2 regions of the Streptomyces sp. PL-25 genome follow, and region 2 is predicted to be linked to the other one. Evidence: riboswitches for the same ligand, from Rfam matches in the RefSeq annotation. Region 2 holds a riboswitch; the other holds the start of a gene.
The links. A riboswitch is a leader RNA that binds a small molecule or an ion and turns the genes downstream of it on or off. The one in region 2 is predicted to bind cobalamin.
Positions count from the first base shown of each region.

Region 1: linked by a shared signal. The riboswitch ahead of R4Z62_RS26345 (CoA-acylating methylmalonate-semialdehyde dehydrogenase) and the one ahead of R4Z62_RS29850 (NAD(P)-dependent oxidoreductase) in region 2 are both predicted to bind cobalamin.

Region 1 covers NZ_CP136997.1:5,891,965-5,899,245, forward strand. Annotated here, with positions in the region: gene R4Z62_RS26340 (DUF4430 domain-containing protein) at 137-670, shown strand; cobalamin riboswitch at 807-980, shown strand; gene R4Z62_RS26345 (CoA-acylating methylmalonate-semialdehyde dehydrogenase) at 1,224-2,747, shown strand; gene R4Z62_RS26350 (acyl-CoA dehydrogenase family protein) at 2,754-3,902, shown strand; gene R4Z62_RS26355 (enoyl-CoA hydratase/isomerase family protein) at 3,899-4,975, shown strand; gene mmsB (3-hydroxyisobutyrate dehydrogenase) at 4,972-5,892, shown strand; gene R4Z62_RS26365 (enoyl-CoA hydratase) at 5,889-6,689, shown strand; gene R4Z62_RS26370 (CbtB domain-containing protein) at 6,962-7,183, shown strand; gene R4Z62_RS26375 (CbtA family protein) at 7,205-7,281, shown strand, end outside.
Region 2 covers NZ_CP136997.1:6,697,361-6,704,641, forward strand. Annotated here, with positions in the region: gene R4Z62_RS29830 (malate synthase) at 1-770, opposite strand, end outside; gene aceA (isocitrate lyase) at 838-2,121, opposite strand; gene R4Z62_RS29840 (short-chain fatty acyl-CoA regulator family protein) at 2,576-3,988, shown strand; gene R4Z62_RS29845 (TOPRIM nucleotidyl transferase/hydrolase domain-containing protein) at 4,119-4,739, shown strand; adenosylcobalamin (AdoCbl) riboswitch at 4,841-4,985, shown strand; gene R4Z62_RS29850 (NAD(P)-dependent oxidoreductase) at 5,259-6,236, shown strand; gene cimA (citramalate synthase) at 6,280-7,281, shown strand, end outside.

The DNA of each region.
Region 1 (7,281 bases), 810 kb from region 2:
GGGGCGCGCCGTGAACCGCTTCCCCTGTCATGGTCTGCAGCGCGAAGCCGAGAGTCTCGCCCGAGGCGGCGGCGGTGTCCGCTCCGTCCGCTCGGCGACGGGGCTGCGGGCCGCCCACACCAGGAAGGCTCCCGCCGTGCGACACACCTCCGGCACCTCAGCCGTCTCCCGTACCTCCCTGCGCCGTACGCTCATCGCCTCCGTCGCCCTCGGCGTGGCCCTGGCCGCCGCGCCGGCCACCGCCCAGGCCCACGGCGTACCGGGCACGCACGCCGTGCACGGCACGAACACCCCGGTCAGGGTGACGCTGACCGTGCAGGGCCCCGACGGGCCGCTGTTCCACGGGAAGGTCTGGACGCGCGGCCACGACGTCACCACGGCGACGGGCGGTACGCACAGATGCGACGGGACGAACGGGAGCGCCCACGCCTCCGCCGTGCCGACGCCCACCGCCGCCCTCGACGACGCCGCCCGCAAGCGGCACTTCGGCTGGGACGGTGCCTGGTACGCGTCGTTCGACGACTACGCGGTCGACAGCATCAAGAACGTCAGCGGCGGCGGCTCGGCGTACTGGAACATCTCCGTCAACGGCACGCCCACCCCGGTGGGCGGCTGCCAGTTCGAGCTGAACGCCGGGGACACGGTGGCGTTCACCTGGACGGCCTTCTGACGGCCGCCCGCCGCCCGGCGGCCGGGGGAGCGCCGCTCCTCCGGCCGGTCCGGCGCCCCGGCGGGGGTCCGCTTCGGCGGGAATCCGGTACGGCTCCACCCGTGGCACTGGATTTACTAGGACGTCCAACTATATTCTAGGGACGTAGGCCCGCGGTGCAGGGAAGCCGGTGTGATTCCGGCACGGTCCCGCCACTGTGACCGGGGAGTACGCCGTCGAGCAGGACGCCACTGACGAGCTGGATGTCGGGAAGGCGGACGGCGCGCGCTGATCCGGGAGTCAGGATACCGGCCGTGGGATGTTCCGTGTGGTCCACGAGGATGGAGCTGACACGCATGGCACCGGTGCGTTTCCACGATCCCGGCGAGCTGCGCCGCGGGAGTTCCCCGCATTCCGCCACCGGCCTCACCCGCCCCGGCCCGACGGCCTGACGGTCCGGCGTCCTCAGCGTTCCGCGCCGACCGCCCTCGCGCACGCCCGCGTCCATGAGCGGGCCGTGCGCCGGTCGCGCGCGCCGTCCTGGATCACCCCCACCTGACGAGAGCAGGCACCCATGATCCGTCCGAACCACCCCGCCGGTGTACGGGAACTGACCCACTTCATCGGCGGCGAGAACGTCCCGGGCACCTCGGGGGCCCAGGGCGACGTGTACGACCCCAACACCGGAGAGGTCCAGGCCCGGGTACCGCTGGCGGACCGGGCCGAGACCGAGGCGGCGGTCACCGTCGCCGCCGAGGCGCAGCGCGCCTGGGGCGAGTGGAACCCGCAGCGCCGCGCCCGGGTCATGCTGCGCTTCCTCCAGCTCGTCGAGCAGGAGAAGGACGACCTGGCCCGGCTGCTCTCCGCCGAGCACGGCAAGACCGTCGCCGACGCGCACGGCGACCTCCAGCGCGGCCTGGAGGTCGTCGAGTTCGCCGCCGGGATCCCGCACCTGCTCAAGGGCGAGTTCACCGACAACGCGGGCACCGGCATCGATGTGCACTCGCTGCGCTCGCCGCTCGGTGTGGTCGCCGGCATCACCCCGTTCAACTTCCCCGCCATGATCCCGCTCTGGAAGGCCGCCCCCGCCCTGGCCTGCGGAAACGCCTATGTCCTCAAGCCGTCCGAGCGGGCACCCTCGGTGCCGCTGCGGCTCGCCGAACTCTTCCTGGAGGCGGGCCTGCCGCCGGGCGTCCTCAATGTCGTCAACGGCGCGCGGGAAGCCGTCGACACCCTGCTGGAGGATCCCCGCGTGGCCGCCCTCGGCTTCGTCGGCTCCACCCCGGTCGCCGCGCACGTCTATGCCGCCGCCGCCGCCCACGGCAAGCGCGCCCAGTGCTTCGGCGGCGCCAAGAACCACATGATCGTGATGCCGGACGCCGACCTCGACCAGGCCGTGGAGGCGCTGGTCGGTGCCGGGTACGGCTCGGCGGGCGAGCGCTGCATGGCCATCTCGGTCGCCGTGCCGGTCGGCGAGGAGACCGCCGACGCCCTGGTCGCCCGGCTCAAGGAGCGCATCGGCACGCTGCGCATCGGCCGCAGCGACGACCCGGAGGCCGACTTCGGCCCGCTGGTCGCCCGGGACGCGGTGGAGCGCGTACGGTCCTACGTCGACCTCGGAGTGGAGGAGGGCGCCGAACTCGTCGTGGACGGACGCGACTTCGTGCTCCCCGGGCACGAGAACGGCTTCTTCGCCGGGGCCTCCCTCTTCGACCGGGTCACCCCCGACATGCGCATCCACCAGGAGGAGATCTTCGGTCCCGTCCTGTCCGTGGTCCGCGCGGCCGACTACGAGGAGGCGTTGCGCCTGCCCAGCGAGCACGCCTTCGGCAACGGCGTGGCGATCTTCACCCGGGACGGAGACACCGCCCGCGACTTCACCCGGCGGGTGGACACCGGCATGGTCGGCGTCAACGTGCCCATCCCGGTCCCGGTCGCCTACCACACCTTCGGTGGCTGGAAGCGGTCCGGCTTCGGCGACCTCAACCAGCACGGACCGGACGCCGTCCGCTTCTACACCCGTACCAAGACCGTCACGTCCCGCTGGCCCGCCGGGCTGCGCGAGGGCGCGAGCTTCACCATTCCCACGATGGGCTGAGCGACCATGACCCACACCCTGCTCACCGAGGACCAGCAGGCCCTCGTGGAGACCACCCTCGACTTCGCCCAGGACCACCTGGCACCGCACGCCCTGGACTGGGACCGCGACAAGCACTTCCCGGTCGACGTCCTGCGCAAGGCGGCCGGGCTCGGCCTCGGCGGCGTCTACGTCCGCGAGGAGTCCGGCGGCTCCGGCCTCGGCCGGGCCGACGGCGTCCTCGTCTTCGAGACCCTCGCCTCCGGCTGCCCCGCCATCGCCGGATACCTCTCCATCCACAACATGGTCGCCTGGATGATCGACCGCTACGGCGACCCGGCCCAGCGCGAGCGGTGGCTGCCCCGGCTGTGCGCCATGGACGACCTGGCCAGCTACTGCCTGACCGAACCCGGCGCGGGCTCCGACGCGGCCGCCCTCACCAGCCGGGCCGTCCGCGACGGCGGCACCTATGTGCTCAGCGGCGTCAAGCAGTTCATCTCCGGCGCGGGCGCCTCCCAGCTGTACGTCGTGATGGCCCGCACCGGCGGCACCGGAGCGGACGGCGTCTCCGCCTTCGTCGTCGACAAGGACGACGCCGGGGTGGGCTTCGGCCCCAACGAACGCAAGATGGGCTGGAACGCCCAGCCCACCCGCCAGGTGATCCTGGACGGCGTACGGCTGCCCGCCGACCGGCTGCTGGGCCGCGAGGGCGACGGCTTCCGCATCGCCATGAACGGCCTGAACGGCGGCCGGCTCGGCATCGCCGCCTGCTCGCTCGGCGGCGCCCGCAGCGCCCTGGACCGCAGCCTCGCCCACCTCGCCGACCGGGAGGCGTTCGGGCAGCGGCTGCTCGACGCGCAGGCGCTGCGCTTCCGGCTGGCCGACATGGCGACCGAACTCGCCGCCGCCCGCGCCCTGGTGCAGCAGGCCGCCCGCGCCCTGGACGCCGGCGACCCGCAGGCGCCGTACCTGTGCGCGATGGCCAAGCGGTTCGCCACCGACACCGGGTACACGGTCGCCGACCGCGCGCTCCAGCTGCACGGCGGCTACGGCTACCTCAGCGAGTACGGCATCGAGAAGATCGTCCGTGACCTGCGCGTCCACCAGATCCTGGAAGGAACCAACGAGATCATGCGCGTCATCGTGGCCCGCGGCCTGACGGAGGCGTTCCGGTGACCGGCACCGAGGACCCCGTCCTCCTGCGCACCGACGGCCGGGCCGCCCACATCGTCCTCAACCGGCCCCGGGCCCTCAACGCCCTCACCCACGAGATGGTCCGCCGCATCGACGCGGCCCTCACCGCCTGGGAGCACGACCCGGAGGTGGCCACCGTCGTCATCAGCGGCGCGGGCGAGCGCGGCCTGTGCGCGGGCGGCGACATCCGGGCCATCCACGACGACGCCAAGACCGGCGACGGCACCGCGGCGGCCGCGTTCTGGCGCGACGAGTACCGCCTCAATGCCCGGATCGCCCGCTACCCCAAGCCGTACGTCGCCGTCATGGACGGCATCGTGATGGGCGGCGGCGTCGGCGTCTCCGCCCACGGCAGCGTCCGCGTCGTCACCGAACGCGCGCGCGTCGCCATGCCCGAGACCGGCATCGGCTTCGTCCCCGACGTCGGCGGCACCTATCTGCTGAGCCTCGCCCCCGGTGAACTGGGCACCCATCTGGCGCTGACCGGCGCGCAGACCGGCGCCGGGGACGCCCTGCTGTGCGGGCTCGCCGACCACCATGTGCCCGCCGCCGCGCTCGGCGCCTTCACCGCCGACCTCGCCGTGCTGTCCGTGCACGACGCGCTCGCCCGGCATGTGCAGTCGCCGCCGCCGGGCGCACTCGCCGGGCAGCGGGAGTGGATCGACGCCTGCTACGCGGCCGACACCGTGGAGGAGATCCTGGACCGCCTCCTCGGCCGCGGCGAGCCCGCCGCGAAGGAGGCGGCCGAGACCCTGCTCACCAAGTCGCCCACCGCGCTGAAGGTCACCCTCGCCGCGCTGCGCCGCGCCCGGCACCTGGGCCCGCTGGAGGCGGTCCTCGACCAGGAGTACCGCGTCTCCTGCGCCGCGCTCGCCGCCCCCGACCTGGTCGAGGGCGTCCGCGCCCAGGTCATCGACAAGGACCGCAGGCCCCGCTGGTCGCCCGGCACCCTCGCCGAGGTCAGCGCGGCCGACGTGGACCGCTTCTTCGCCCCGCTCGGCGACCGCGAACTGGGGCTCGCCGGATCCGACAGCACCGTGGAGGTGGCCTGGTGAGCCTGACCGTCGCGTTCATCGGACTCGGGCACATGGGCGCGCCCATGGCCGCCAGCCTGGTCAGGGCCGGGCATCGGGTACGGGGCCACGACCTGGTGCCCGAGGCCCTGGAGGGCGCCGTCCGCGCGGGTGTCGAGCCCGCCGCCGACGCCGCCTCGGCGGTCGCGGACGCCGACGTCGTCGTCTCCATGCTGCCCGCCGGACGGCACGTCCTCGGCCTGTACGGCACCGTCCTGGCGGCGGCCCGGCCCGGCACCCTCTTCGTCGACTGCTCCACCATCGACGTCACCGACGCCCGTACGGCCCACGAGCGGGCCGCCGCCGCCGGGATGCGGTCGCTGGACGCCCCTGTCTCCGGCGGGGTGGTCGGCGCCGAGGCCGGCACGCTCACCTTCATGGCGGGCGGCGGCGAGGCGGAGTTCGCCGAGGCCCGGCCGCTGCTGGAGGCCATGGGCAAGAAGGCCGTCCACTGCGGCGGCGCGGGAGCCGGGCAGGCGGCCAAGATCTGCAACAACATGATCCTCGGCGTCTCCATGATCGCCGTCAGCGAGGCGTTCGTGCTCGGCGAGCGCCTGGGCCTGTCCCACCAGGCCCTCTACGACGTGGCGTCCACGGCGTCCGGGCAGTGCTGGGCGCTCAGCGTCAACTGCCCGGTCCCCGGCCCGGTCCCGGGCAGCCCCGCCAACCGCGACTACCGGCCGGGCTTCGCCGCCTCCCTCATGGCCAAGGACCTCGGACTCGCCGCGCGGGCCGCCCGCGACAGCGGGGTGGACACCGGACTGGGCCTCGCGGCAGCCCGGTTGTACGAGGAGTACGCCGAACACGTCGGCGCCACCGAGGACTTCTCCGGCATCGTCCGCACCATCCGGGACCGCGGCACCCGGCAAGAACGAGAAGGGGAAGGGGAGAAGCGATGAGCACGCGGAACGGCACCGGGCTTCCCGCGTACGAGACCATCCTCGTCGAACGCAAGGGGCGTACCGCCCTGCTCACCCTCAACCGGCCCGAGGCCCTCAACGCCCTGAATCTGACGGTCATGCGCGAGGTGGTGGCCGCGACCGAGGCGCTGGACCGGGACCCGGAGTGCGGCTGCGTCGTCATCACCGGCTCGGCGAAGGCGTTTGCGGCGGGCGCCGACATCAAGGAGATGCGGCCCCAGGGGTATCTGGACATGTACCTCAGCGACTGGTTCGCGGCCTGGGACCGGCTCGGGCAGCTGCGCACCCCGACGGTGGCCGCCGTCGCGGGCTACGCCCTGGGCGGCGGCTGCGAGCTGGCCATGCTCTGCGACATCCTGCTCGCCGCCGACACCGCCGTCTTCGGGCAGCCCGAGATCAAGCTCGGGGTGATCCCCGGCATCGGCGGCTCCCAGCGGCTGACCCGCGCGGTGGGCAAGGCCAAGGCCATGGAGCTGTGCCTGACCGGGCGCACCATGGACGCGGCGGAGGCCGAGCGGGCCGGACTGGTCTCCCGGGTGGTGCCCGCCGACGATCTGCTCGGCGAGGCGCTGGCCGTCGCCGAGACCGTCGCGGGCATGTCGCTGCCGGTGGCGATGATGGCGAAGGAGGCCGTCGGACGGGCCTTCGAGACGACGCTCGCCGAAGGCGTCCGCTTCGAACGACGGCTCTTCCACGCGGTGTTCGCGACCGAGGACCAGAAGGAGGGCATGGGCGCCTTCGTCGAGCGCAGAGCGCCCGAGTTCCGCCACCGCTGAGCGGCGGCCCGCATGCCGCCGCGCCCGGTCCGCCCTGCTGGGAGGGGAGATCACGTTCGGGGATCACCTCCCGGAGGCGGTCTTGGCCGGGGCGGCGGCACGCGGTACCGTCTGTTCGATATCGACGACGGCGAGACGGAAGCCGGTGGGAAACCGGCACGGTCGCGCCACTGTGTGCGACGGCTCCCCGGAGCCGCTCGCGAGTCAGACCCGTGGCCGTCGTCCAGCGCACCACCGAGATGGGACGCGAACTCCCAGAGGAGGCCCCTGCCATGGCGCAGCATGTCGCCCAGCCGACCGCCGACGCACCTGTCCTGCCCGCGAAGCTGCCGCTGAAGGCGATAGCTCCCTGGGCGGTCTTCTTCGGCATCCTGATGCTGATCCTGCTCTACTTCGTCGGCGCCGAGCAGGGCGCCACCTCCGTGTTCAGCGGCACGGACGTCCACGAGTGGGTGCACGACGCCCGCCACCTGCTCGGCTTCCCCTGCCACTGACGCGAGGGGCGCCGCACACTCATGAACTCCGCAACTGTGCGAAACCTCCTCGTCCGCGGCATGCTCGCGGGCCTGGCGGCGGGCGTGCTCGCGCTGGT
Region 2 (7,281 bases):
GCGGCGGTGACCGTCTCGATCAGCACGGTGGCCCGGACGGTGCCCCGGGGAATGCCCAGCAGCTCCTGGGCGAGCAGGAACACGTCGTTCCACAGCCGCGCCTCGTACCGGTTCTCCAGCTTGGGCAGCGAGAAGTACGGGCCGCTCCCGTCCTCGGTCCGCCGCCGGGCGCAGTGGAAGAAGTACAGGCCGAAGTCGGCCAGGGCGGCGGGCACCGGCGCGCCGTCGTGCTCCAGGTGCGCCTCGTCCAGGTGCCAGCCGCGCGGGCGGACCATGACGGTGGGGATCCGGCCGCCCCCGCCCGGCCGGTGCTCCCCGCCGCCGGGCGCGGGCGGGCCGATCCGGCCCTCGACGGTGTCGAGCAGGGTCAGCTGCCCGCCCACGATGTTGTCCCACAGCGGTGCGGTGGCGTCCTCGAAGTCGGCCGTCCACACCTGGGCGCCGGAGGCCAGCGCCTCGACGGCCGTCCGGCGGTCCGGCGGCCCGGTGATCTCCACCCGCCGGTCGGCCAGACCGGGCGCGGGCGGCGCGACCCGCCAGAACGGGTCGGCGCGCACGGCGGCGGTCACCATGGGGAAGCCGAGCGGGGAGCCCGACGCCAGCCGCATCGCCTGGCGCCGCCGCTCCTTCAGCAGGTCGCGCCGGCGCTCCGCGAACGCGGCGGCCAGCCGGCCGACGAAGTCCAGGGCCCCGGGGGTCAGGATCTCCTCGTGCCGGGGGCCGGGAGCGGCGAGGACACGGACGGGCCGGGGCGGTGCGAGGGTGGTCATCGGGTTCTCCTTCGGACGCGACAGGACCCACGGGCGGCCCCGGCGAGGGGGCCGCGCCGGAGAGCGGCTAGTGGAACTGCTCCGCCTCGGTGGAGCCGGCCAGGGCGGTGGTGGAGGAGGCGGGGTTGACGGCCGTGGAGACCAGGTCGAAGTAGCCGGTGCCGACCTCGCGCTGGTGCCTGACCGCGGTGAACCCGTCGGCCTGCGCGGCGAACTCGCGCTCCTGGAGGTCGACATAGGCGGTCATGCCGTGCTCGGCGTAGCCGCGGGCCAGGTCGAACATGCCGTGGTTGAGCGAGTGGAAACCGGCCAGCGTGATGAACTGGAACCGGTAGCCCATCGCGCCCAGTTCACGCTGGAACTTGGCGATCCGGTCGTCGTCCAGGGCCGCCTTCCAGTTGAAGGACGGCGAGCAGTTGTACGCCAGCATCCGGTCCGGGTACCGGGAGTGGATCGCCTCGGCGAACGTGCGCGCCTGCTCCAGGTCGGGCGTGCCGGTCTCCATCCACAGCAGGTCGGCGTAGGGGGCGTAGGCCAGCCCGCGGGCGATCACCGGGTCCATGCCGCCGCGGACCCGGTAGAAGCCCTCGGCGGTGCGCTCGCCGGTGGTGAACTCCGCGTCCTGTTCGTCGACATCGCTGGTCAGCAGGGTGGCGGCGAGCGCGTCGGTGCGGGCCACGATCACCGTGGGCACATCGGCGATGTCGGCGGCCAGCCGGGCCGCGTTGAGGGTGCGGATGTGCTGCGAGGTGGGCACCAGGACCTTGCCGCCGAGGTGGCCGCACTTCTTCTCGGAGGCGAGCTGGTCCTCGTAGTGGATGCCCGCCGCGCCCGCCGCGATCATCGCCTTGGTCAGTTCGAAGGCGTTCAGCGGGCCGCCGAAGCCGGCCTCCGCGTCGGCGACCACCGGCGCCAGCCAGTCGGTGGTGTCGCCCGCGTCCTCGGCGGTGGCGATCTGGTCGGCGCGCAGCAGCGCGTTGTTGATCCGGCGCACCACCTGGGGCACGGAGTTGGCCGGGTACAGACTCTGGTCCGGGTAGGTGTGACCGGCCTGGTTGGCGTCGGCGGCGACCTGCCAGCCGGACAGGTAGACCGCCTGGAGGCCCGCCTTGACCTGCTGGACGGCCTGGCCGCCGGTGAGCGCGCCGAGCGCGTGCACGTAGTCGAGTTCGTGCAGCTGCCGCCAGAGCCGCTCGGCGCCGCGCCGGGCCAGGGTGTGCTCCTCGCGGACGCTGCCGGAGAGGCGGACCACGTCCTCGGCGCCGTAGGTGCGCTCGACGCCCTGCCAGCGCGGGTCGGTGGCCCAGCGCCGCGCGAGTTCCGCGGCCGCCTGTGTGTTCGGCTCGGTCATGTCTGTCACCGTCTCCTCGGTTGGCCGCGGTCGTCGTCGCGGGCGCCGGCCGGCGGTCGATCCGTCCGCCGTCTGCCACGGCTGCGAATCCACCGGCCGCTCTGGCTGTCATGGCACTGCGTGTCTTGAAAAGCGCGTTCACACCCGTTCAACGGGGTGCGGCCCGCCGCCACCGGTGGTGGGCGCACGTGAGCAACGTTGCCGGTCCAGGGCGCCACCGGTGTCAGGATCTCCGACGTCAGGGCGGTGAATCGGACCCCGCTCCCCGGTGGTGCCGGCCCGTTCCGGCGAGCCGCACTACGACTCTGGCACTGGCACTGAGTGCCATCAACCGTGGACGGCTGCCAAGTTCTGCGTATCTTTCCCTCGCTTTTTGCCAAGGTTGCGAAGGCCGCGCACGGCGCCGGTCCGCCTAGGCTGAGCGGGACGCGCCGTCGGCCCGGAGGAGTGAGCGGTGAGCAGGACGTACGCGGGTGCCCGGCTGCGGCGGCTGCGCGAGGACCGCCGGATGAGCCAGGCCGAACTGGCCCGGGTGCTGTGCATCTCGCCCAGCTATCTGAACCAGATGGAGCACGACTCCCGCCCGCTCACCGTGCCCGTGCTGCTCCGGCTGACCGAGACCTTCGGCATCGACCCGGGCTTCTTCTCCGAGCGCGACACCACCCGGCTGGTGGCCGACCTGCGCGAGGCGCTGGCCGGGGAGATCGCCGAGTCCCGGGTCACCGCGGCCGATCTCGCCGACCTGGCCTCCCGGACGCCCGCCGTGGCCCGGGTGCTGCTGGACCTCGGCCGCCGCAACCAGGAGCTGTCCGAGCGGCTGGCCGGTGCCACCGACGGCCGGGACGGCGCGCGCACCCCCGCCTCCTCACCGCACGAGGAGGTACGGGACTTCTTCTACCGGCGACGCAACTACCTGCACGGCACCGACCTCGCCGCCGAGGACCTGGCCGCGCGGATCGGGGTCCGGCCGGGCGAGACGACCGCCGCCCTCACCACCCGGCTCGCCGCCTCCCACGGCGTCCACCTGGCCGCCGAGACCGGCGACCGGCTGCACCACTACGACGAGACCACCCGCACCCTGCACCTGTCCCCGCGGCTGCGCCCCGGCCGCCGCGCCTTCCGCATGGCCACCCAGCTCGCCCTGCTGGAACACGGCGACGACTTCGGGCGGCTGGCCGCCGAGGACTTCGCACCCGGCACCCCGGCCCACGGCCTGACCCGCATCGGCATCGCCCACTACTTCGCCGCCGCGCTGATCCTCCCGTACACCTCGTTCCACGCGGCGGCGGAGGAGGCCCGCTACGACATCGAACGCCTCACCGACCACTACGGAGTGGGCTACGAGACCGTCTGCCACCGGCTGAGCACCCTCCAGCGCCCCCGGCTGCTCGGCGTCCCCTTCTCCTTCGTCCGCGTCGACCGGGCCGGCAACATGTCCAAGCGCCAGTCGGCCACCGACTTCCACTTCTCCCGGGCCGGCGGCACCTGCCCGCTGTGGAACGTGTACGAGGCGTTCGCCGTGCCCGGCCGCATCCATGTGCAGATCGCCGCCATGCCCGACGGGCGCCGCTACCTGTGGACCGCCCGCGCCGTCACCCGGCACCGCGGCGGCTGGGGCGAGCCCGGCCGGGTCTACGCCATCGGCCTGGGCTGCGAGATCCGCCACGCCCACCGCCTCGTCTACTCGGAGGGCCTGGACCTCGACAACGCCGCGGCGGCCACCCCCATCGGCATGGGCTGCCGCGTCTGCGAACGCCTCGACTGCTCGCAGCGGGCCGCGCCACCGCTCGGCCGCCCGCTGCTCATCGACCACCACAGCAGCACCTTCGTGCCCTACCCGGTCACGGGCGCCGGGCCGCTCACCTAGGGCCTCTCGTCCGGATCATGCCGGGCTCGCGTGCCCTGGTGCCTCATCCGGCCTGATCCGAACGAAAGACCCTGGGCCGGGAGCGGAAAAACCCTGGCACGGTGGTGCGACCGGGGCGGAGACTCCTCCCATGGCTGACATGGGCGCGTTCCGGGAGGCGGTCCTCGCGCACGGGACGTCGGGCGGCCCCGGCGGTCCCGTGCGCGAACTGGCCGCACTGCTGCCCGTACGGACCGCCGTCCTGCTCGAAGGGCCGAGCGACGCGGCGGCGGTCGACGCGCTGGCCGCCCGGCACGGCCGGGACCTGGCGGCCGAGGGCGTCTGCGTGCTGCCGATGGGCGGTGTCACCAACGTCGGGCGCTTCACCCGCCTCCTCGGCCCCGCCGGCCTCGGCCTGCGCCTCACCGGACTGTGCGACGAGGGGGAGCGCCGCTACTACGCCCGCGCCCTCGCCGCGGCAGGCACGGCACCGGGCGCGTACTTCGTGTGCGCGGCGGACCTGGAGGACGAACTCGTCCGCGCCCTGGGCGTCGCCCGCGTCGAGGAACTGATCCGGGACGAGGGCGACCTGCGCGCCCTGCGGACCTTCGAGAACCAGCCCGCGCAGCGCGAGCGCACCGCGCACCAGCGGATGCGGCGCTTCCTCGGCACCAAGAAGGGCCGCAAGATCCACTACGGCCGGGTCCTCGTGGAGGCCCTCGACCCGGGACACGTACCGGCGCCGCTCGCCGCCCTGCTCGCCCGAGTGTGAGCGCCGGGCGGCGCTCCGTCCGACCCCTCGTGAATCCCCGTACCGAATAGGGGGTTCGCGGCGGCCATAGGGGGGTCCGGGGAACGGGGCCCGCTGCTATACATGAATCACCAGTGCCTGCGAAGCGGGGAAGCCGGTGAGAATCCGGCACGGTCCCGCCACTGTGACCGGGGAGAAATCCCCGGAAGTCAGATTGCCGCCCGCAGGTGTCACGACGAGGCCCACGAGGATGGTGCTGATGCGTTACGGGAATCTCCCGCATGCCGAGACAGGGCGCCGCACGCTTTCGGCGCCGGTTTTCTCCATCCTCGCCTAGCTCCGTCGGGGGCATGTTCCGGCGTGCCCGCGCGCACGCGTTCCACGGTGACCGCACGCGAACCGACCGCCCCGGCGGCCGATTCCGCGGCCGTCCTGTGCCGCGTGGCCCGCGCACCGCCCCTTCGACACCGCCGATTCCGCGTGCGTGAGCATCCGGGGATGGGAAGAGAAGAAGTGACAAAGATCGTTCTCTGGCGTCCGATGTACGATTCCTCGGGCGCCGACAGACTGCGCGGCCTCGGTGCCGAAGTCGTCGTCGTGGATTCCTCCGAGGAATCCGAGGTGATGGCGGCGGTGGCCGACGCCGATGCGCTCTGGGTGCGCTATCCCGAGAAAGTCAGCCGCCGGATACTCGCGGCGGCACCCCGGCTCACCGTCGTCTCCACCTCCGGATTCGGCACCGACAACGTCGACATCGAGGCGGCCACCGAATTCGGGATCCTCGTCGTCAACCAGCTCGGTTTCGGCCGGATCCCGGTCAGCGAACACATCGTCATGCTGATCCTGGCCACACTCAAACAGCTCCACTGGGCCGACCCGGCCACCCGCGACGGCTCCGCCTGGCGGCAGCGCAGCGACCTCAGCCTCCACGAACTGCACGGCAAGACGGTGGGCGTCGTCGGACTCGGCTACGTCGGCGCCGAGACCGCCCGAAAGCTGACCGCCGGTTTCGGCGCGGACGTACTCGCCTACGACCCGTACGCCGATCCCCGCATCGCCCATCTGGTCGGCGCCGAACTCGTCACCTCCCTCGACGAGTTGCTGTCCCGGTCCACGATCCTCGCGCTCGCGCCCGCCCTGACCGCGACCTCGCGGCAGATGATCGGCGCCGACCAGCTCGCCCGGCTGCCGCGCGGCTCCTTCGTCGTCAACTGCTCCCGCGGCGGCGTCCTCGACACCGAGGCGCTGGTCGCCGCGCTGGAGAGCGGCCACATCGCGGCGGCCGGACTCGACGTCGTCGAACCGGAGCCGCTGCCCGCCGGGCACCCGCTGCTCAGCCACCCGCGCGTCATCCTCACCCCGCACACCGCCGGACTGACCGCCGAGACCATCGTGCGGATGACCGACTCCGCGGTCACCCAGCTCGGGACGGCGCTGCGCGGCGACCTCCCCGCCGCCCCGGTCAACCGCGCCGCCTGGGACGGCGACCGGTCGCGCCGCAGGACCGTGCTCCCGTAGACCGCCGCGCACGGACCCAGGAACTCCCCAGGAAGGACGCCCAGTGGCTCACACACGCACCACACCGGCAGACACCCCCCTCGGCGACGGTTTCCACCTGTACGACACCACCCTCCGCGACGGCGCGCAGCGCGAGGGGATCTCCTACTCCGTCGCGGAGAAGCTCACCACCGCCCGCACCCTGGACGCCCTGGGCGTCGGCTTCATCGAGGGCGGCTGGCCGGGCGCGCTGCCCAAGGACACCGCGTTCTTCGCCCGCGCGGCGGACGAACTGCACCTGGAACACGCCGCGTTGGTCGCCTTCGGCAGCACCCGCAAACCCGGCCGCAGCGCGGAGCGGGATCCGCAGGTACAGGCCCTGCTCCACTCCCGGGCCCCGGTGATCACCCTGGTCGCCAAGTCCGACCGGCGCCACATCGAACGGGCGCTGCGCACGGACGTGGCGGAGAACTGCGCGATGGTACGGGACACCGTGCGCCTCCTGGTGGCCGAGGGCCGCCGGGTCTTCCTCGACGCCGAGCACTTCTTCGACGGCTACGCCGCCGACCCCGCCACCGCGCTGCGAGTGCTGGACGCCGCCATGGGCGCGGGCGCCGACGTCGCCGTCCTGTGCGACACCAACGGCGGCCAGCTCCCCGGCCGGCTCGCCGAGACCGTCGGCGAGGTCGCCGCCCGCACCGGGTTCCGTATCGGCATCCACTGCCAGGACGACACCGGGTGCGCCGTGGCCAACACCATCGCCGCCGTGGAGGCGGGCGCCACCCACGTCCAGTGCACCGCCAACGGCTACGGCGAACGGGCGGGCAACGCCGACCTGTTCGCGGTCATCGGCAACCTCACCACCAAGCTCGGCATGCCGGTGGTGCCGCGCACCCGGCTCGGCGACCTGACCCGCACCGCCCACGCCCTCGCCGAGACCGCGCACATCAGCCCCGACCGGCACCAGCCCTACGTCGGCGCGGCGGCCTTCGCCCACAAGGCGGGCCTGCACGCCAGCGCGATCAAGGTGGACCCCGCGCTCTACCACCACATCGACCCGGACGTC